4 regions of the Pseudomonas sp. Z4-20 genome follow, and region 2 is predicted to be linked to each of the others. Evidence: predicted binding sites of a transcription regulator. Region 2 holds the regulator's gene; each other region holds the start of a gene.
The links. Region 2 encodes FliA, which starts transcription of late flagellar genes. Its sites were predicted from a motif close to CTAAAGTTTNNNNNNNNNNNGCCGNTAA; they were not measured.
Positions count from the first base shown of each region.

Region 1: J3P82_RS24130 (methyl-accepting chemotaxis protein) is a predicted target of FliA. The motif match lies at 2,006-2,033, and genes of this name have one in related genera.
Region 3: J3P82_RS08905 (methyl-accepting chemotaxis protein) is a predicted target of FliA. The motif match lies at 2,368-2,395, and genes of this name have one in related genera.
Region 4: J3P82_RS06885 (methyl-accepting chemotaxis protein) is a predicted target of FliA. The motif match lies at 3,063-3,090, and genes of this name have one in related genera.

Region 1 is NZ_CP071641.1:5,299,557-5,303,151, reverse strand. Features, by position in the region: gene J3P82_RS24130 (methyl-accepting chemotaxis protein) at 36-1,928, opposite strand; gene J3P82_RS24125 (hypothetical protein) at 2,214-2,468, shown strand; gene J3P82_RS24120 (lipocalin family protein) at 2,512-3,081, shown strand.
Region 2 is NZ_CP071641.1:4,022,560-4,027,010, reverse strand. Features, by position in the region: gene flhA (flagellar biosynthesis protein FlhA) at 1-231, shown strand, start outside; gene flhF (flagellar biosynthesis protein FlhF) at 243-1,592, shown strand; gene fleN (flagellar synthesis regulator FleN) at 1,709-2,539, shown strand; gene fliA (RNA polymerase sigma factor FliA) at 2,536-3,279, shown strand; gene J3P82_RS18315 (chemotaxis response regulator CheY) at 3,451-3,822, shown strand; gene J3P82_RS18310 (protein phosphatase CheZ) at 3,841-4,451, shown strand, end outside.
Region 3 is NZ_CP071641.1:1,924,758-1,929,208, forward strand. Features, by position in the region: gene J3P82_RS08895 (ATP-binding protein) at 1-786, shown strand, start outside; gene J3P82_RS08900 (Na+/H+ antiporter family protein) at 951-2,267, shown strand; gene J3P82_RS08905 (methyl-accepting chemotaxis protein) at 2,436-4,115, shown strand; partial or broken gene J3P82_RS08910 (U32 family peptidase) at 4,349-4,451, opposite strand, start outside.
Region 4 is NZ_CP071641.1:1,484,469-1,488,919, forward strand. Features, by position in the region: gene J3P82_RS06860 (amino acid permease) at 1-647, shown strand, start outside; gene arfB (alternative ribosome rescue aminoacyl-tRNA hydrolase ArfB) at 755-1,168, shown strand; gene J3P82_RS06870 (MFS transporter) at 1,165-2,364, opposite strand; gene J3P82_RS06875 (hypothetical protein) at 2,448-2,699, opposite strand; gene J3P82_RS06880 (hypothetical protein) at 2,737-2,880, opposite strand; gene J3P82_RS06885 (methyl-accepting chemotaxis protein) at 3,168-4,451, shown strand, end outside.

The DNA.
Region 1 (3,595 bases), 1.3 Mb from region 2:
CACAGTCTCTGTGAAGCTTGCTCGGGATGTAGGCGCTAGATCCTGAAACTACCCACCAACTGCTTCAACCGCGCCGCCTGCTGCTCAAGGTCGGCACAGGCCCGCAACGTTGCTTGCAGGTTCTCCACGCCTTCCTGGTTCAGGGTGTTGATTTCGGTGATGTCGACGTTGATCGATTCCACCACGGCGGTCTGTTCTTCGGTGGCGGTGGCCACGGACTGGTTCATGCCGTCGATTTCTCCGATGCGCTGGGTCACGCTGCCCAGGCGTTCGCCGGCCTGGTTGGCGATGCCGACGCTGCTCTCGCTCTGCCGCTGGCTGTCGGTCATGGTCAGCACCGCTTCCCGCGCGCCGACTTGAAGCTCTTCGATCATCTTCTTCACTTGTTGCGCCGAATCCTGGGTGCGGTGGGCCAGGTTGCGGACTTCATCGGCGACCACCGCGAAGCCACGTCCGGCTTCACCGGCCCGGGCGGCTTCGATGGCGGCGTTCAGTGCGAGCAGGTTGGTCTGTTGGGAGATGCTGGTGATCACCTCAAGGATCTGGCCGATGTTCACCGTGTTGCTGTTCAGGGTTTCGATGTTGCCGCACGAGTCGCTGATCTTGGCCGACAGCTGCTGCATCGCCGTGATGGTTTTATCCACCACCTGCTGGCCATCTTCAGCCAGGTTGCGGGCTTCGCTGGAATGCTGCGAGGCGAGGGCGGCGTTCTGGGCGATTTCCTGGGCGGCGGCGCCGAGCTCGTTGATCGCCGCGGCCACGCTGCTGGTGCGCGACGCCTGCTGGTCGGAGTTGTACATCGACGAGTTGGACGCGCTGACTACGCGCAGCGCCACTTCGTTGACCTGACCGGTCGCCGAAGCCACTTCGCGGATCGATGTGTGGATACGCTCTACAAATCGGTTGAACGAGGTGCCCAGGGCGCCAAATTCGTCCTGGCCATGAATGACCAGGCGCCGGGTCAGGTCACCTTCGCCCTCGGCGATGTCATGCATGGCGCGGCCCATGGTCAGCAGCGGTTGCATCAGTACGCGGATCAGCATGCCCAGCAGGGCGATGATGAACACCACGGCGATGGCCATGGCAATCAACGCCGAGGTGCGGAACTCGCTGAGCATCGCCAGCGCCGTGCTCTTGTCGAGCACCAGCGCCACGTACCAATCCGCCCCGGGTACGCCATTCACGCGGGTGAAGGAGATGAATTGGGTCTTGCCGTCGAACTCGACTTCCTTCATGCCCGGGCTGACGTGCGGCGCGCCGTTGGGGTAGGCCTCGGCGAGCGTCTTGAGCACGCGCTTGCTGTCGGGATGGACCAGGATCTTGCCCTCGGCGCTGACGATGAACGCATGGCCGTGGCCGCCGAAATTCAGCGAGTTGATGATGGCGCTGACGCTCGACAGGTCGATGTCCGCCCCCGCCACGCCGATCATCTGGTTTTGGCGTTGTACCGGCGTGGCAACAGTGATCACCAGCTTGCCCGACGAAGCCGCGATGTAGGGTTCGGTGACGATGGTTTGCTGGGCGCTGTTGGCGGCCTTGTACCAGCCGCGAGCGCGAGGGTCGTAATCGGCGGCACGATTGCCGGCGGGTATCGAGAACATGACGCCGTCGGTACCGCCGAAATAGCTGAGCTGGAAGTTGCCGGTATAAGCCGGCAGGCCCACGGCGCGTTTCAAGCTCTCGGCGCTGTTTCCATCAATGGCGATTTGCTGGGCCAGCGATTGCAACAGTTGAATACGGCCCTCGACCCACGTCTGGATATTACGACTGGTCAGGTTGCCGAGTTCCTGCATGGACGTCTCGGTGCTGGCGTTGAGGCTTTGTCGTTGGCGGTAATCGTTGAACAGGATGAAACAGGCGAATGCGACGGCCACCACGAGGGCGGCCGCCAGCAGGATTTTATGGCTGAATTTCATATTTCTGGTCATTAAGAGCGCTACCGCGGAGGGACGGGTCAGAAAGGGGCGCCAATTTGCCATAACACTGGACTTTGCGCTGTTACTTTTTATCGGCGCAAAGGTCAGGCCCATCAGGCTTCAGCGGCCCATTCCCGACGAAAGGCACGACGGCGTCACAAACTGGACGACCAGGCCGATGAAACACCACTGTGCGGCCAATAAATACTGGGTCCGTCGGGGAACCAGATAGGGGTTTTCTCTTCTAAGGTTCAGGTTGGCACCCTGCCACCTCCCTTCCGTTCCAGGAGTTACACCATGTCGCTGCGATCTATCGCCCTGCTGTTTATGTGCGTCGTGTTGACCGCATGCAGCAAGGTCAACCAGGAAAACTATTCGAAGTTGTCGGCCGGCATGCCCAAGGCCGAGGTCGAAACGTTACTGGGGCAACCGACTGATTGCTCGGGCGCGCTCGGCATGTCCAGCTGCACTTGGGGCGACCAGAAAAGCTTTATCAGCGTGCAGTACGCGGGTGACAAAGTGTTGATGTTTTCCGGCCAAGGCCTGAAGTGATCTGAAGTAAACCGGGGCCAAGCGCCCGCGGGAGAAAAAAATAATGATGCGGTTAGTTTTTGTGCTTCTGGCTGGCCTGGTATTGGCTGGCTGTGCCACTTCTGGCGAAGACCCGTTGGCGCCCAAGACTGTCAACAGTGTCAATCTCAAGCGTTACCAAGGGACCTGGTACGAGTTGGCCCGGCTGCCGATGTATTTCCAGCGCAACTGCGCACAATCCGAAGCCCACTACACCCTCAAGCCTGACGGCAATGTGGATGTATTCAACCGCTGCCTGACGTCGGACTGGCAGTGGGAGGAAGCCAGGGGTACGGCCTCCCCGCAAGTGCCAGGCAAGACTGACAAGCTGTGGGTCGAATTCGACAACTGGTTCTCGCGGATCGTACCGGGTGTGGCGAAGGGTGAATATTGGGTGTTGTACGTCAGCGACGATTACAAGACGGCAATTGTCGGCGATCCGAGCCGTCGCTACATGTGGCTGCTGTCCCGCTCGCCAACAGTCAATGTGGACGTGCGGGAAGAATTGCTGAGCAAGGCGCGCCAGCAGGGCTATGACACGACACGGTTGATCTGGCGTGCGTCGGATCGGCAGATGGCCAAGACTTCGGATTGACTACTGTCCTGAATCAACGTGCGTGAGCGGTCTTGAACTGGCCTGATGATTCGCACTTCTCAATAGGGCGCTCTGCTGCGCCCGGATTCTGAATTTCGCCATGACGGTACGCTGGGCACTGGCGTCAACACTCCGCTTTTCGTGAGCGTGTCGGCATTGATCGGCGTCGCCTTGGACATCGTACCGCTGGCGGTGCCGTTCAGTCTGGTCATCGACTGAGTGCGTGCTGCAACTCTCCTCAAACCCGCATCGGGTCAAGATCTGCTCAACTCTGTCGATACATTGCGCAGAACTCTCAGTAACTCCTCCTGGATATGCAGCAGGCGACGTGCGCGCTCTGGTCGCGTGCGTCATGTTCCTCGCCGTTTGCGTGAATGAGTGGTTTTTTACGCCTGCGCCAAAGCATCGGTCCGGTCAAGCACAGTCGGGACATTGGCGGCGTAATTGAACCCTACGCGTTCTGCTTCTGGCGGGCCGAGGCACGGTGGGTGGTTTCCCTATTTTCATGGAGTTG
Region 2 (4,451 bases):
GTTCTGCTGGAGCCAAGCATGGCCGAGAAGCTGCAACGTTCGTTGATTGATGCGGCCCAACGGCAAGAGATGCAAGGCCAACCAGTGATCCTGCTGGTGGCCGGTCCGATTCGCGCGATGCTCTCGCGATTCGGGCGCCTCGCGGTCCCGGGGCTGCATGTGCTGGCGTACCAGGAAATACCGGACAACAAGCAAGTGACCATCGTTGCGACAGTAGGGCCCAACGGCTGAGGTAGTGGTTTATGCAAGTGAAGCGTTTTTTCGCCGCCGATATGCGTCAGGCCATGAAACTGGTTCGTGACGAACTGGGCGCTGAAGCAGCCATCATCGGTAACCGTCGTATCGCCGGCGGTGTCGAGCTGACGGCAGCTCTGGATTACAAACTGTCGGCGCTGGCCCCACGGGTTCCGAACATGGAACTCGAGGATGAGCTGCGCAAGACCCAGTCGCGCATCGCCAGCGCCCAGGCCGAACTGAGCCTGCGCAGCAGCGAAGGCGACGGCAGCGCGGGCACCAATCGCCAATTGTTCGCCGGTCAGCCATTGACTGCCGGCCTGCCGTTGACCGCTGCCGAACCGCTGATCGAGCCAGCCTTGGCCGAGCCGCGTCGTCCGGCACCGATGCAGGCAGCGCCAGCGGCGGGCGTTGACCCACGCGCCTTGGACTCGATGCGTTTCGAACTCAACAGTTTGCGCGAGCTGATGGAAGTCCAGCTCGGCTCGCTGGCCTGGAACCAACTGCAAGGCAGCCGTCCGGCCCAGGCCAACCTGTGGCGTCGCCTGCAACGCATTGGCCTGTCCGGCCCGTTGTCGCGGGACCTGCTGGCGCTGATCAATGGCATCGAAGAGCCTCGCCAGGCCTGGCGCATGTTGCTCGCCCACTTGGCGCGGATGATCGCCACGCCGGAAGTAGAGCCATTGGAAGAGGGCGGTGTCATCGCCATGGTCGGCCCAGCCGGCATGGGCAAGACCACCACCTTGGCCAAGCTCGCGGCTCGCTATGTTCTCAAGTACGGCGCTCAGAGCATCGCCCTGGTGAGCATGGACAGTTTCCGCATCGGCGCCCAGGAACAACTCAAGACCCTGGGCCGGATCCTCAATGTGTCGGTGACCCATGTGGATCCGGGCCAATCCCTGGCCCAGGCGCTGGAGCCTTTGATGCGCAAGCGCGTCGTACTGATCGACACCGCCGGCCTGCAAGCCAGCGATCCGGCCCTGCGCATGCAGCTCGAAAGCCTGGCCGGGCGTGGCATCAAGTCAAAGAATTATCTCGTGTTGGCAACCACCAGCCAGAAACAGGTTCTAACCGCCGCATACCACAGCTACAAACGCTGCGGGCTGGCCGGCTGCATCCTGACTAAGCTGGACGAAACGGCAAGCCTGGGCGAGGTGTTGAGCCTGGCAATCGGTCATGAACTACCGGTGGCCTACCTGACCGACGGGCCGCGGATCCCGGATGATTTGCATCTGCCGCGCCGTCATCAACTGGTCAGTCGTGCCGTGAGTGTGCAAATGCAGGAAGAACCCAGCGAAGAAGCCATGGCTGACATGTTCGCTGATATCTACCACAGCCCGACCAAGCAGGTCGGCTGAGGTAATCATGAATATTTTTTGTACCTACATCGATGGTCTGCCATGCATTGTTCCATATGTGAACGCGCAGCCAGTAATGTGGCCTCCGTCTAAGTAAGACAAGGTAAAGAACGAACATGGGCAGCATGCATCCCGTACAGGTGATCGCGGTGACCGGCGGCAAAGGTGGCGTCGGGAAGACTAACGTGTCAGTGAACTTGTCCCTGGCTCTGGCAGAGCTTGGCCGACGGGTCATGCTGCTGGACGCCGACCTGGGCCTGGCGAACGTCGACGTGTTGCTGGGGCTTACACCCAAGCGCACGCTGGCGGACGTGATCGAAGGTCGCTGTGAACTGCGCGACGTGCTCCTGCAGGGGCCGGGCGGGATTCGCATCGTGCCGGCGGCCTCCGGCACCCAGAGCATGGTTCACCTGACACCGGCGCAGCACGCGGGCCTGATCCAGGCTTTCAGCGACATCGGCGACAACCTCGATGTGCTGGTGATCGACACGGCCGCCGGTATCGGTGACTCGGTCGTCAGTTTCGTGCGCGCCGCCCAGGAAGTCCTGCTGGTGGTGTGCGACGAACCGACGTCCATCACCGATGCCTACGCCCTGATCAAATTGCTTAACCGCGACTATGGCATGAACCGCTTTCGCGTCCTGGCCAACATGGCCCAGAGCCCGCAGGAAGGACGCAACCTGTTCGCCAAGTTGACAAAGGTCACGGATCGCTTCCTGGACGTCGCCCTACAATACGTCGGCGCAGTGCCTTACGACGAAAGCGTACGCAAGGCCGTCCAGAAGCAACGTGCCGTTTATGAAGCCTTTCCACGTTCCAAATGCGCGCTGGCGTTCAAGGCAATCGCCCAGAAAGTCGATACCTGGCCCTTGCCGGCCAACCCACGCGGGCATCTGGAATTTTTCGTCGAGCGTCTCGTGCAACAAACAGCAGGGCCCGTGTTATGACAGCCAGCGGTTACAACCATCTCTACAAAAAATCGGCACGGGACGCCCAATACGAATTGATCGAGCGTTACGCGCCCCTGGTCAAGCGTATCGCCTATCACTTGCTGGCGCGCCTGCCGGCCAGTGTCCAGGTCGAAGACTTGATCCAGGCGGGCATGATCGGCTTGCTCGAAGTGTCGAATAAATACGACGCGAGCAAGGGCGCCAGTTTCGAGACGTATGCCGGTATCCGTATTCGCGGAGCGATGCTCGATGAAGTCCGCAAGGGCGACTGGGCACCCCGTTCGGTGCATCGCAACACCCGCATGGTCAGTGACGCGATCCGCGCTATCGAAGCTAAAACCGGACGTGACGCTAAAGATCACGAGGTTGCGGCCGAACTCCAGTTGAGTCTCGATGATTATTACGGGATTTTGAACGATACCTTGGGCAGTCGCTTGTTCAGTTTCGACGACCTGTTGCAGGACGGCGAACACGAAGGGCTGCATGAGGATAACGCGAGTGCTCACATGGAGCCGTCGCGTGACCTGGAAGATGAACGTTTCCAGAGCGCGCTGGCGGAAGCGATTGCCAATTTGCCGGAACGTGAGCGACTGGTCTTGGCGCTGTACTACGACGAAGAGCTGAACCTCAAGGAAATCGGTGAGGTCCTGGGGGTCAGCGAATCACGGGTCAGCCAGTTACACAGCCAGTGCGCGGCCCGCTTGCGGGGGCGTTTGGGGGAGTGGCGAGCGCGCTGACGGGCAGTGTGGGGACGCTGCGAGCGGGGCTGGCCCGGCATGTGTGTGCCGGGCCAGTCTCATCCGTTGTGCTCCAGACCGTTGTCGAGTGTTATGCCGGAATTGATTGAAATGGCGCGTCCAGGTGCTGGGCGCGTTTAAGACTGCTTGGAGGTCGAATTGGACAAGAACATGAAAATCCTCATCGTTGATGACTTCTCAACGATGCGGCGGATCATAAAAAACCTGTTGCGTGACCTCGGGTTCACCAACACGGTCGAGGCCGACGATGGCATCACTGCCATTCCCGTCCTCAACAGCGGGAGCATCGACTTTCTGGTGACTGACTGGAACATGCCTGGCATGACCGGTATCGACTTGCTGCGCCACGTGCGCGCCGACGAAAAACTCAAGCACCTTCCGGTGCTGATGGTGACTGCCGAAGCCAAGCGCGAGCAGATCATCGAAGCGGCCCAGGCCGGTGTAAACGGCTATGTGGTCAAACCCTTCACGGCCCAGGCGTTGAAAGAGAAGATCGAAAAAATCTTCGAACGCATCGGTTAACGGCGCCACGGGGGAGCTATGGACAACGAATCTTCAATGGGCGATTTCGAATCGACCCTGAAAAAACATGCCCGCGAACTGGTCGACAGCCTTGAAAAGGGCCGCTTCGGTGATGCGGTTCAAATGATTCATGAGCTCAACCAGACCCGTGACCGAGGTCTGTACCAGGAAGTCGGCAAGCTCACCCGTGAACTGCACAGTGCGATCGTCAATTTCCAGATCGACCCGAACATGCCACAGGCCGAGGAAGTCTCGCAGATCACCGACGCCACCGAGCGCCTGGGTTATGTGGTCAAGCTGACCGAGGCCGCGGCCAACCGCACCATGGACCTGGTGGAAAGCGCAACCCCCCTGGTCAACGGCCTGAGTGATGAAGCCCAGGCGTTGAGCACCGATTGGGGTCGGTTCATGCGTCGCGAAGTCGGCGCCGAAGAGTTTCGCGAGCTGGCCCGTCGGGTCGACGGTTTCCTGACGCGCAGCAGCACCGAGAACCGTGCCGTGGCGAGCAACCTCAACGACATTCTGTTGGCCCAGGATTACCAGGACCTGACCGGTCAGGTAATCAAGCGCGTGACCCAACTGGTCACCGAAGTGGAAAGCAATTTGCTCAAGCTGGTGTTGATGGCCAG
Region 3 (4,451 bases), 2.1 Mb from region 2:
CACCGCGCCCTGCGTCCTTTAGAGAAGGCCCGGGAACAGATTGCCCAATTGCAGCGCGGGCAGCGCTCGCAACTCGACGAACAAGTGCCCAGGGAACTGGAGCCGCTGGTGGCGCAGATCAACCATTTGCTGGCCCATACCGAGGACAGCCTCAAGCGTTCACGCAACGCCCTCGGTAACCTGGGCCATGCCTTGAAGACGCCGTTGGCGGTGCTGCAAAGCCTGGCGTCGAACGAGAAGCTCGATCCGTATCCCGAGTTGCGCAAGCTGCTGCTGGAACAACTTGAGCAGGTTCGCCAGCGCCTGAACCGCGAACTCAACCGCGCCCGGCTGTCCGGCGATGCCTTGCCCGGCGCGCACCTGGATTGCGACGCCGAACTGCCGGGGCTGCTGGCGACCCTGAACATGATCCATGGCGAGCATCTGCACCTGGCTTACATCGCACCGCCCGGCTTGCACCTGCCTTGGGATCGCGAAGACCTGCTGGAGTTGTTGGGCAATCTGCTGGACAACGCCTGCAAATGGGCCGACGCCGAAGTGCGCCTGAGCGTGATCGAAACGGCCGAGGGCTTTAGCCTGCTGGTGGAAGACGACGGTCCCGGTATCCCCGAGGATCGCCGCGACCAGGTCTTCAGCCGCGGCACGCGCCTGGATGAGCAGACCGACGGCCATGGCCTGGGACTGGGCATCGTGCGCGACATCGTTGATACCTGGGGCGGCACGCTGGCGTTGGGCGACAGCGAGTGGGGCGGGTTGAAGGTCGTGATCCAACTGCCTCGGCGTTGATCCGGGTGCAGGGCGCCTTTGTGTGAACAAGCAAGCCCGCACACGGGACATCTGGAATGAATGCAAAACCCGCCGCATGACCCTTGCAGCTTGCCGCCGCTTGCTGCAAAGTCGCGACCTTTTTGTCCGGTGGCTTTCCATCGCTGTGCTCTGAGGTAACGATGATAAATGCAGTAATTGCCGCGGTTGGCGTCATGCTGGTGCTCAGCCTGTCCCGCGTGCATGTGGTGATCGCGCTGATCGTGGGCGCACTGGTGGGCGGCTTGATGGGCGGCCTGGGCATCGAGGCGACACTCAAGGCGTTCAATGCCGGCCTTGGCGGCGGCGCGACGGTGGCGTTGTCCTACGCCTTGCTCGGCGCTTTCGCGGTGGCAATCGCCAAGTCAGGCATGGCCCATGCCCTGGCCGACAAAGCCCTGGCTATGGTCGATCGTCAGGACGCCGCGGGCGGTTCGGGCGTCAAGTGGGTATTGATTGGCCTGCTGGGCACCGTTGCGGTCGCTTCCCAGAACATCCTGCCGATCCACATCGCCTTCATTCCGCTGCTGGTGCCGCCACTGCTTTATGTGCTGACCAAGCTGCAACTGGATCGTCGATTGATGGCCTGCGTCATGACCTTCGGCCTGATCACGCCCTACATGTTCCTGCCGGTGGGCTTCGGCAACATCTTCCTCAACGAAATCCTCTTGGCCAATATCGCCCGCAGCGGTGTGGACGTCAGTGGCATCAACGTCACCCACGCCATGGGCATCCCGGCGCTGGGCATGGTGTTTGGCCTGGTGCTGTCGTTTATCACGTATCGGAAGAAACGCGTCTACGACCTGAAGAAAATTGCCAAGGCCGAGCAAGTGGCCGTGCGCTACAACCCGCTGAGCCTGATGGTGGCGGGTCTGGCAATTGCGGCGGCGTTCGCCATTCAATTGTTGTTGGACTCGATGATCATCGGCGCCTTGGCTGGCTTCCTGATTTTCTCGGTATCGGGCGTGGTGCGCTGGCGCGAGACGGACGACCTGTTTACCGAAGGCATGAAAATGATGGCGATGATCGGCTTCATCATGATCGCCGCCTCGGGGTTCGCCGAAGTGATGAAGGCCACCGGCGAAGTGCAGAGCCTGGTGGAAACCTCCGCGGCCTGGATCGGCCACAACAAGGGCGTCGGGGCATTGCTGATGCTGTTGGTGGGCTTGCTGGTGACCATGGGCATCGGCTCATCGTTCTCCACCGTGCCGATCCTGGCGACGATTTTCGTGCCGTTGTGCCTGCAGCTGGGCTTCAGCCCATTGGCGATCGTCTGCATCGTCGGCACCGCCGGTGCCTTGGGCGATGCCGGCTCGCCTGCGTCGGACTCGACCCTCGGCCCGACCTCCGGCCTGAACATCGACGGCCAGCATCACCACATCTGGGACACCGTGGTCCCGACTTTCATCCACTACAACCTGCCGCTGCTGGCGTTCGGTTGGGTGGCGGCGATGGTGTTGTAACTCACGTCGCAGTCCGCTCCTTCGCCAGCAGGCTCGCGAAGGAGCCTCCAAACCCAGCGTCCCGGTTTCTCGCCCGCTCGGCGTACCGTCTCACCTTGTCCTACAGTTTTCCCGCGTAGTGCCGTTAACAGGTCTAACCACGCCATAAAACTTACAAGAGTGAACAGCATGCGCCTGAGCTTGAAGGCTAAAGTCCTGTCCCTGGCAATACTGCCGGTATTGCTGTCCGCGGTGATCATCAGTCTAACCACTGCGTTCATCTTGAAGGAACAGGCCAGCAAAGAAGTCCAGCAGACCCGCGAACGCCTCCTCAGCGAGGCCAAGGCTACGCTGCAGAATTATGTCGCGGTCGGCCTTACCGCCATCAAGCCGCTCTACGACGCCGCCGCACCCGGTGATAACGAAGCGCGCGCCCAGGCAATCAAGCTGCTGTCGAATATCAGCTATGGCAAGGACGGCTACTTCTTCGGCTACGACTCCGAGACCATTCGCCTGTTCAAGGCCAACAGCCCCGATGGCGTGGGCAAGAGTTTCAAGGACAACCGCGACCCGAACGGTGTCTATGTCAACCGTGACCTGGTGAAGGTCGCCAAGGACGGGACGCATTACCTGGAATACAGCTCGCCGCTGCCCGGCAGCAAGGACCTGGTGCCCAAGCTCGGCTACACCGACTACCTGTCCAAATGGGACATGGCGGTCGGCAGTTCGGTCAACCTGGACGGCATCGAAGCCCAGGTGGCGCTGGTGGAAGCCAAGGTCCACGATCGCCTGCAAGGCGTGATCCTGAGTATCGTCGGGATCGCCGCCGTGGTGTTGCTGGTGATCGCGGTGGTGGGCCTGGTGCTCGCCAATACGATCCTGCGTCCTCTGCACTTGATGAAAGCCAACCTCGATGACATCGCAGCGGGCGAGGGCGACCTGACCCGGAGGTTGACCATCACCAGCCAGGACGAACTGGGCCAACTGGCCGGCTCGTTCAACCGCTTCGTCGACAAGATCCACGGCCTGGTAAGGCAGATTACCGACATGACCTCGCAACTGACCGGGCTGGTGACGCAAGTGTCCGAGCAGGCCCAGCGTTCCGAGCAGGCCATGGAGCGCCAGCGCCACGAAACCGACCAGGTCGCCACGGCGATCAACGAGATGTCGTCCGCTGCCCAGGAAGTCGCCCGCAGTGCCCAGGGCGCCGCCGTCGCGGCCCAGCAGACCGACGAAGAAGGCCAGTCTGCCAAACGCGTGGTCGCCGGCAGCATCCAGCAAATTCATGCGCTGGTGAACGATATCCGCAGCAGCGGCGTGTCTTTGGACAGCCTGCAGCAGGACGTGGCGTCGATCGTCAGTGTGCTTGGCGTGATTCGTTCGATCGCCGAGCAGACCAACCTGCTGGCGCTCAACGCTGCTATCGAGGCCGCGCGTGCCGGCGAGGCGGGCCGGGGTTTTGCGGTGGTCGCCGACGAAGTCCGCGCCCTGGCCAGCCGAACCCAGCAAAGCACCCAGGAAATCCAGGGCATGATTGACCGCCTGCAATCGGGTACGCATGCGGCGGTGGAAGCGATGCGTCGTTCCAGTGAGGCCGGCGATGGCACCTCGGAGCGGGCCAACGAGGCGGGCGCCTCCCTCGACACCATGGCGCAGCTGATCGGCACCATCAACTCGATGAACGCCCAGATCGCCAGCGCCGCCGAAGAACAGACCGCGGTGGCCGAGGAAATCAACCGCAGCGTGCATCAGATCGCCGTGGCCGTGGACAGCGTCGCCGACGAAACCCAACTCAGCGCCCAGACCTCCCGCAGCCTGGCCGACCTGGGCCAGCGCTTGGGCAAACTGGTGGGGCAGTTCCGGATCTGACATCGGTGCGGCGGGAGCTGCCGAAGGCTGCGATCTTTCGATCTCGATCCAGATGTTTTCACCCGGGCAACCGGGTCCTATCGGGAAAGAAGGATCGCAGCCTTCGGCAGTTTCTGCCGCAATTACCTTGCATCACCGAGGCGCACATCGCGCATCAACAACCCAAACCGCAAATCCACCGCATCCGGGATCGGCACGTACACCACGTGGCCATCCCCCGGCGCCACGTCGATGGCCTCTTCAATCCCCAGGGCCAGGTTGGCATGGTCGAATTCATTGTTGCGCACCCGCAGGCTATAGCGGGGCTGGCCGGCGTATACCGCGTCGGCGCCGTAG
Region 4 (4,451 bases), 2.5 Mb from region 2:
CGTTGACGCCGTGGGACAGCCTGTTGACCACGCTCAATGCGTCCGGCGATGCCTACAGCGGCAGTCCGTTCGTCCAGGTGTTCTCGATGCTGGGCAGCAACACCGCGGCGCACATTCTCAACTTCGTCGTGTTGACCGCTGCGTTGTCGGTGTACAACAGCGGCACTTACTGCAACAGCCGCATGTTGCTGGGCATGGCCGAGCAGGGCGATGCGCCCAAGGGCCTGGCGAAGATCGACAAGCGCGGCGTGCCGGTGCGTTCGATCCTCGCGTCGGCGGCGGTCACGCTGGTGGCGGTGCTGCTGAACTACCTGATCCCGCAGCATGCGCTGGAGTTACTGATGTCGTTGGTGGTCGCGACGTTGGTGATCAACTGGGCGATGATCAGCTACTCGCACTTCAAGTTCCGCCAGCACATGAACCAGACTCGCCAGACGCCGCTGTTCAAGGCGTTGTGGTATCCGTACGGCAACTACGTCTGCCTGGCGTTCGTGGTGTTCATCCTGGGCGTGATGCTGTTGATCCCGGGCATTCAGATCTCGGTCTATGCGATTCCGGTGTGGGTGGTGTTCATGTGGGGGTGCTACGTGATCAAGAACAAGCGCAGTGCCCGGCATGAACTGACGATGGCGGCTACTGCCAAGTAAGCAATCTTGAAATACGACAAACCCGGCCAAGTGCCGGGTTTGTTGCATTAAGGCAAGACACCTGAAGATTCGGGGTATCCTGTGGAGCCTGATACCGGACACTTTCCATGCTGGTGATTTCCAACAACGTGCACCTCCCCGACGCGGAGATCGAGCTGACGGCTATCCGCGCCCAAGGCGCTGGCGGGCAGAACGTCAACAAGGTTTCGAGCGCCGTGCACCTGCGCTTCGACATTCCGGCCTCGTCCTTGCCCGAGTTCTACAAGGAGCGGCTGCTGGCGCTGCGTGACAGTCGGATTACCAGCGAAGGCGTGTTGATCATCAAGGCCCAGCAATACCGCACGCAGGAACAGAACCGCGCCGATGCCCTGGAGCGTCTGGTCGAGTTGATCCTCAGCGCCACCAAAGTCGAAAAGAAGCGCCGCCCGACCAAGCCGACCTTGGGCTCAAAAAAGCGCCGCCTGGAATCCAAGACCAAGCGCGGTTCGATCAAGGCCGGTCGCGGCAAGGTGGATTTCTAGTTCTTTTCCCGTTCTTGACGGTAGCGAGGTGCCTGGCGATACAGGTAGACGCTCAACGCCAGCCCGCCCAACGCCGCCAGCGCGGCGAACAGGAAGATCGAGGCAAAGCCGAACCCTGCGGCAATCGCACCGGCCAGCGGACCGGTGATGCCCAGCGACAAGTCGATGAACAGCGAATAAGCACCCACCGCCGCCCCACGACTGGAGGCCGGCACCAGGTTGACCGCTTCCACGCCCAGCGCCGGGAATACCAGCGAGAAACCAAAACCACTCAACGCCGCACCCGCCAGGGCCCACTGCGCATCCGGCGCCAACCACAACAGCAACAGACCGAGGGTTTCCACCGACAGGCAGGCGATCGCCACCCGGAACCCACCGAGACGGTTGATCAGGTTGCCGAACAGCAAGCGTGCGCCGATGAAGCTGGCGCCGAACAGGCTCAGGCACAGCACGGCGTTATCCCAGTGCTGTGTCGCGTAGTACAGGGTGATGAAAGTCGCGATGGTGCCGAACCCGATGGACCCCAGGGCCAGCCCGCAGCCGTGGGGAAGCACTCGTCCTAACACGTGCATGAAGGGCAGGCGTTCGCCAGAGACGATGGGCGCCGCGGTCTTGCGCCAAGCCAATGCCAGCCCCAGCAGGCCGAGCGCAATGATGCTGACGCCCATGCTCCAAAGTCCCAACGCATTGACTAGCCAAACCCCCAGCGGGGCACCGATCGCCAGCGCGCCGTAACTGGCAATTCCGTTCCAGGAAATCACTTTGGCGGTGTTCGCCGCCCCGACTCGACCGATGCCCCAGCCAATCGAACCCGAGCCCACCAGGCTTTCCGCACTGCCCAACACCAGGCGACCGATCAGCAGGCTGATCAGGCTGAATGTCGGCAGGTGTGGCGTCCAGGCAGACACCAGCATGAACACACCGCTCAGTCCGCAGCCGGCGAGGCCGAACATCACTGCGCGCTTGCTGCCCAGGTTGTCGATGATGCGGCCCGCATAAGGACGGCTGAGCAAGGTGGCCAAGTACTGGACGCTGATTACCAGCCCGGCGATCACCGCGCCGAAACCCAGTTCGCCATGGACGAAGCCGGGCAGCACGGCCAGGGGAATGCCGATATTCAGGTAGCCGATGAAAGTGAACAGGACGATGGAGACGACTTGCAGCGTGACCGCCAAGGGGCGCTGGGGATCTGGCATGGGTAAAAGGTCCACGGGGCAGCTGGATAGATAGGCTGCTTATGATAGCGGCGACCGTGGGGGTGGCGCCTGGAAAAGTAAAACTATTTGCCGGACGGCGGTTCGGTAGTGGGTTTGCCAGCGACCAGATGTGTGGTCACCAACGCAGCAAGGGCATTTTCCTCCGTGCCGAACCGAGCCAGCAGGGTGGCTTGTTTCTCGGGAGAAAGGCGGGTCCAGATATCGACCATTTTTTCCGCTGTGCCGATCAGCATGCTGGCCTGGGCTTCGCTGAAGGTAGGGGTGTCATCGGTCATGGTACGGGGCTCGGAATTCAGGCGGTGTGGAAAGCGCATCTTAGCGCTTTCCACACAGTCTGTTGGTGCGGGTGTATCAGTCGTCGCTGTCGGCCTGGCGGCGTTCAGTGGCTTGCGGCGGCTCGGGTTGCTGGGCGTCGGGTTGCCCCCCGGCTTGTAGCGTGGTCGTCTGCTCAGGTTCGTGCAGGCTTGGGAAGGGGAGATTAGGAATCTCGTGCATATCGCGCTCCTCGCAAAGTCTGTTGATCGATCGGGTAGATCCGCGCTTGTACAAAGCGCGGGCAGGATACCCCAGGAGAAATGACAAAAAGACTTTTAAATCCCGATGCGCGACAAAAGGGATTGTCTGGACAAGTCATGACCACCGGGGAAAAACGACGCCGCTACCGATGGTCGCCAAGGCTCAAGAACACTGGATGCGGGCCGATCCCATGTTCATATCTTCCACGCTCAGTTGCGACAGTGGACCCTGGACATGGAGGTCCTTTATTTGAAGAGATCGATTGCATGTTCCTACAAAAATCCCTGAGAGCCCAGATCCTTGCCTTGCTGACGGGTAGCCTGCTGGCGATGCTGTTGATCGCCCTGGCGTCCTTTCATTTCCTTTCCGATGGCATTCACAATTATCGCAACCTGATTGATGGCCCGTTGCGTGCGTCGCAATTGATCGACGAGGCGAACCTGCAATTCAAGGTCCAGGTCCAGGAATGGAAAAATGTGCTGCTGCGTGGCAAGCAGCCGGCGGACCTGGATAAATACTGGAAGCAATTCGAAGACCGTCAGCGCGATGTCCAGGGCATCCTTGGCGACTTGATCAAACACGACGGTGTTGCGGCGCAGATCAAGACGCGCATCGAACGCCTGCGGGGCGAACATGCGCAGCTGGGCGCGGCCTATCAGAAGGGCCGTGATGCGTTCGTTGCGGCAGGCGGCGACGCAGCAGCGGGTGACGCGGCGGTCAAGGGTGTCGACCGTGCGACCAGTGAGCAGATGAGCGAGCTGGTGGTCGAGCTGCATAAACTGGGTGATGAACAATCGGCGCTGATCAATGCCGGTGCCGATCGCACGATCATGCTGGGCACTGTGATCATGCTTGTCTCGGGGCTGCTGGTCTGGCTGCTGAGCCTGTGGCTGATCAACCGCAACCTGGTGCAGCCCATCCGTAACCTGATCGAATACGTGACTCAACTGAGCCGCGGGCGTTTTGGCGAACGCGTCACCAGCACCCGCCAGGATGAGTTGGGCGACCTGGCCCTGGCGGCGAATACGCTGCGCGATTTCCTCGCCGAAACCTTCACGCGCCTGCAACGCAGTGCGACGGAGCTGGACAGCGCCAGCGGTGAGCTCAATGCCATCGCCAGCCTGATGAGCCAGGGGACGAGCGAACAATTCGAACGCACCGATCAGGTGGCGACGGCGATGAACGAAATGTCCGCCACCGCCCAGGAAGTCGCCCGCCATGCCGCCGACGCCGCTCGGGCCGCCGATGAGGCCGATCACTCGGCGCAACAGGGCGAGAAGGTGATGCAAGGCACCATCCACACCATCACCCAGATGCGCGGCGAAATCGCCAACACCGCCACGGTCATTCGTCGCCTGGAAACCGACAGCGGTCGCATCGGCAAGGTGCTGGAAGTCATTCGCGGAATTGCCGAACAGACCAACCTGCTGGCCCTCAATGCCGCCATCGAAGCCGCTCGAGCCGGTGAGGCAGGGCGTGGTTTTGCGGTGGTCGCCGATGAAGTACGCAGCCTCGCCCAGCGCACGGCGTCGTCGATCATCGAGATCAAC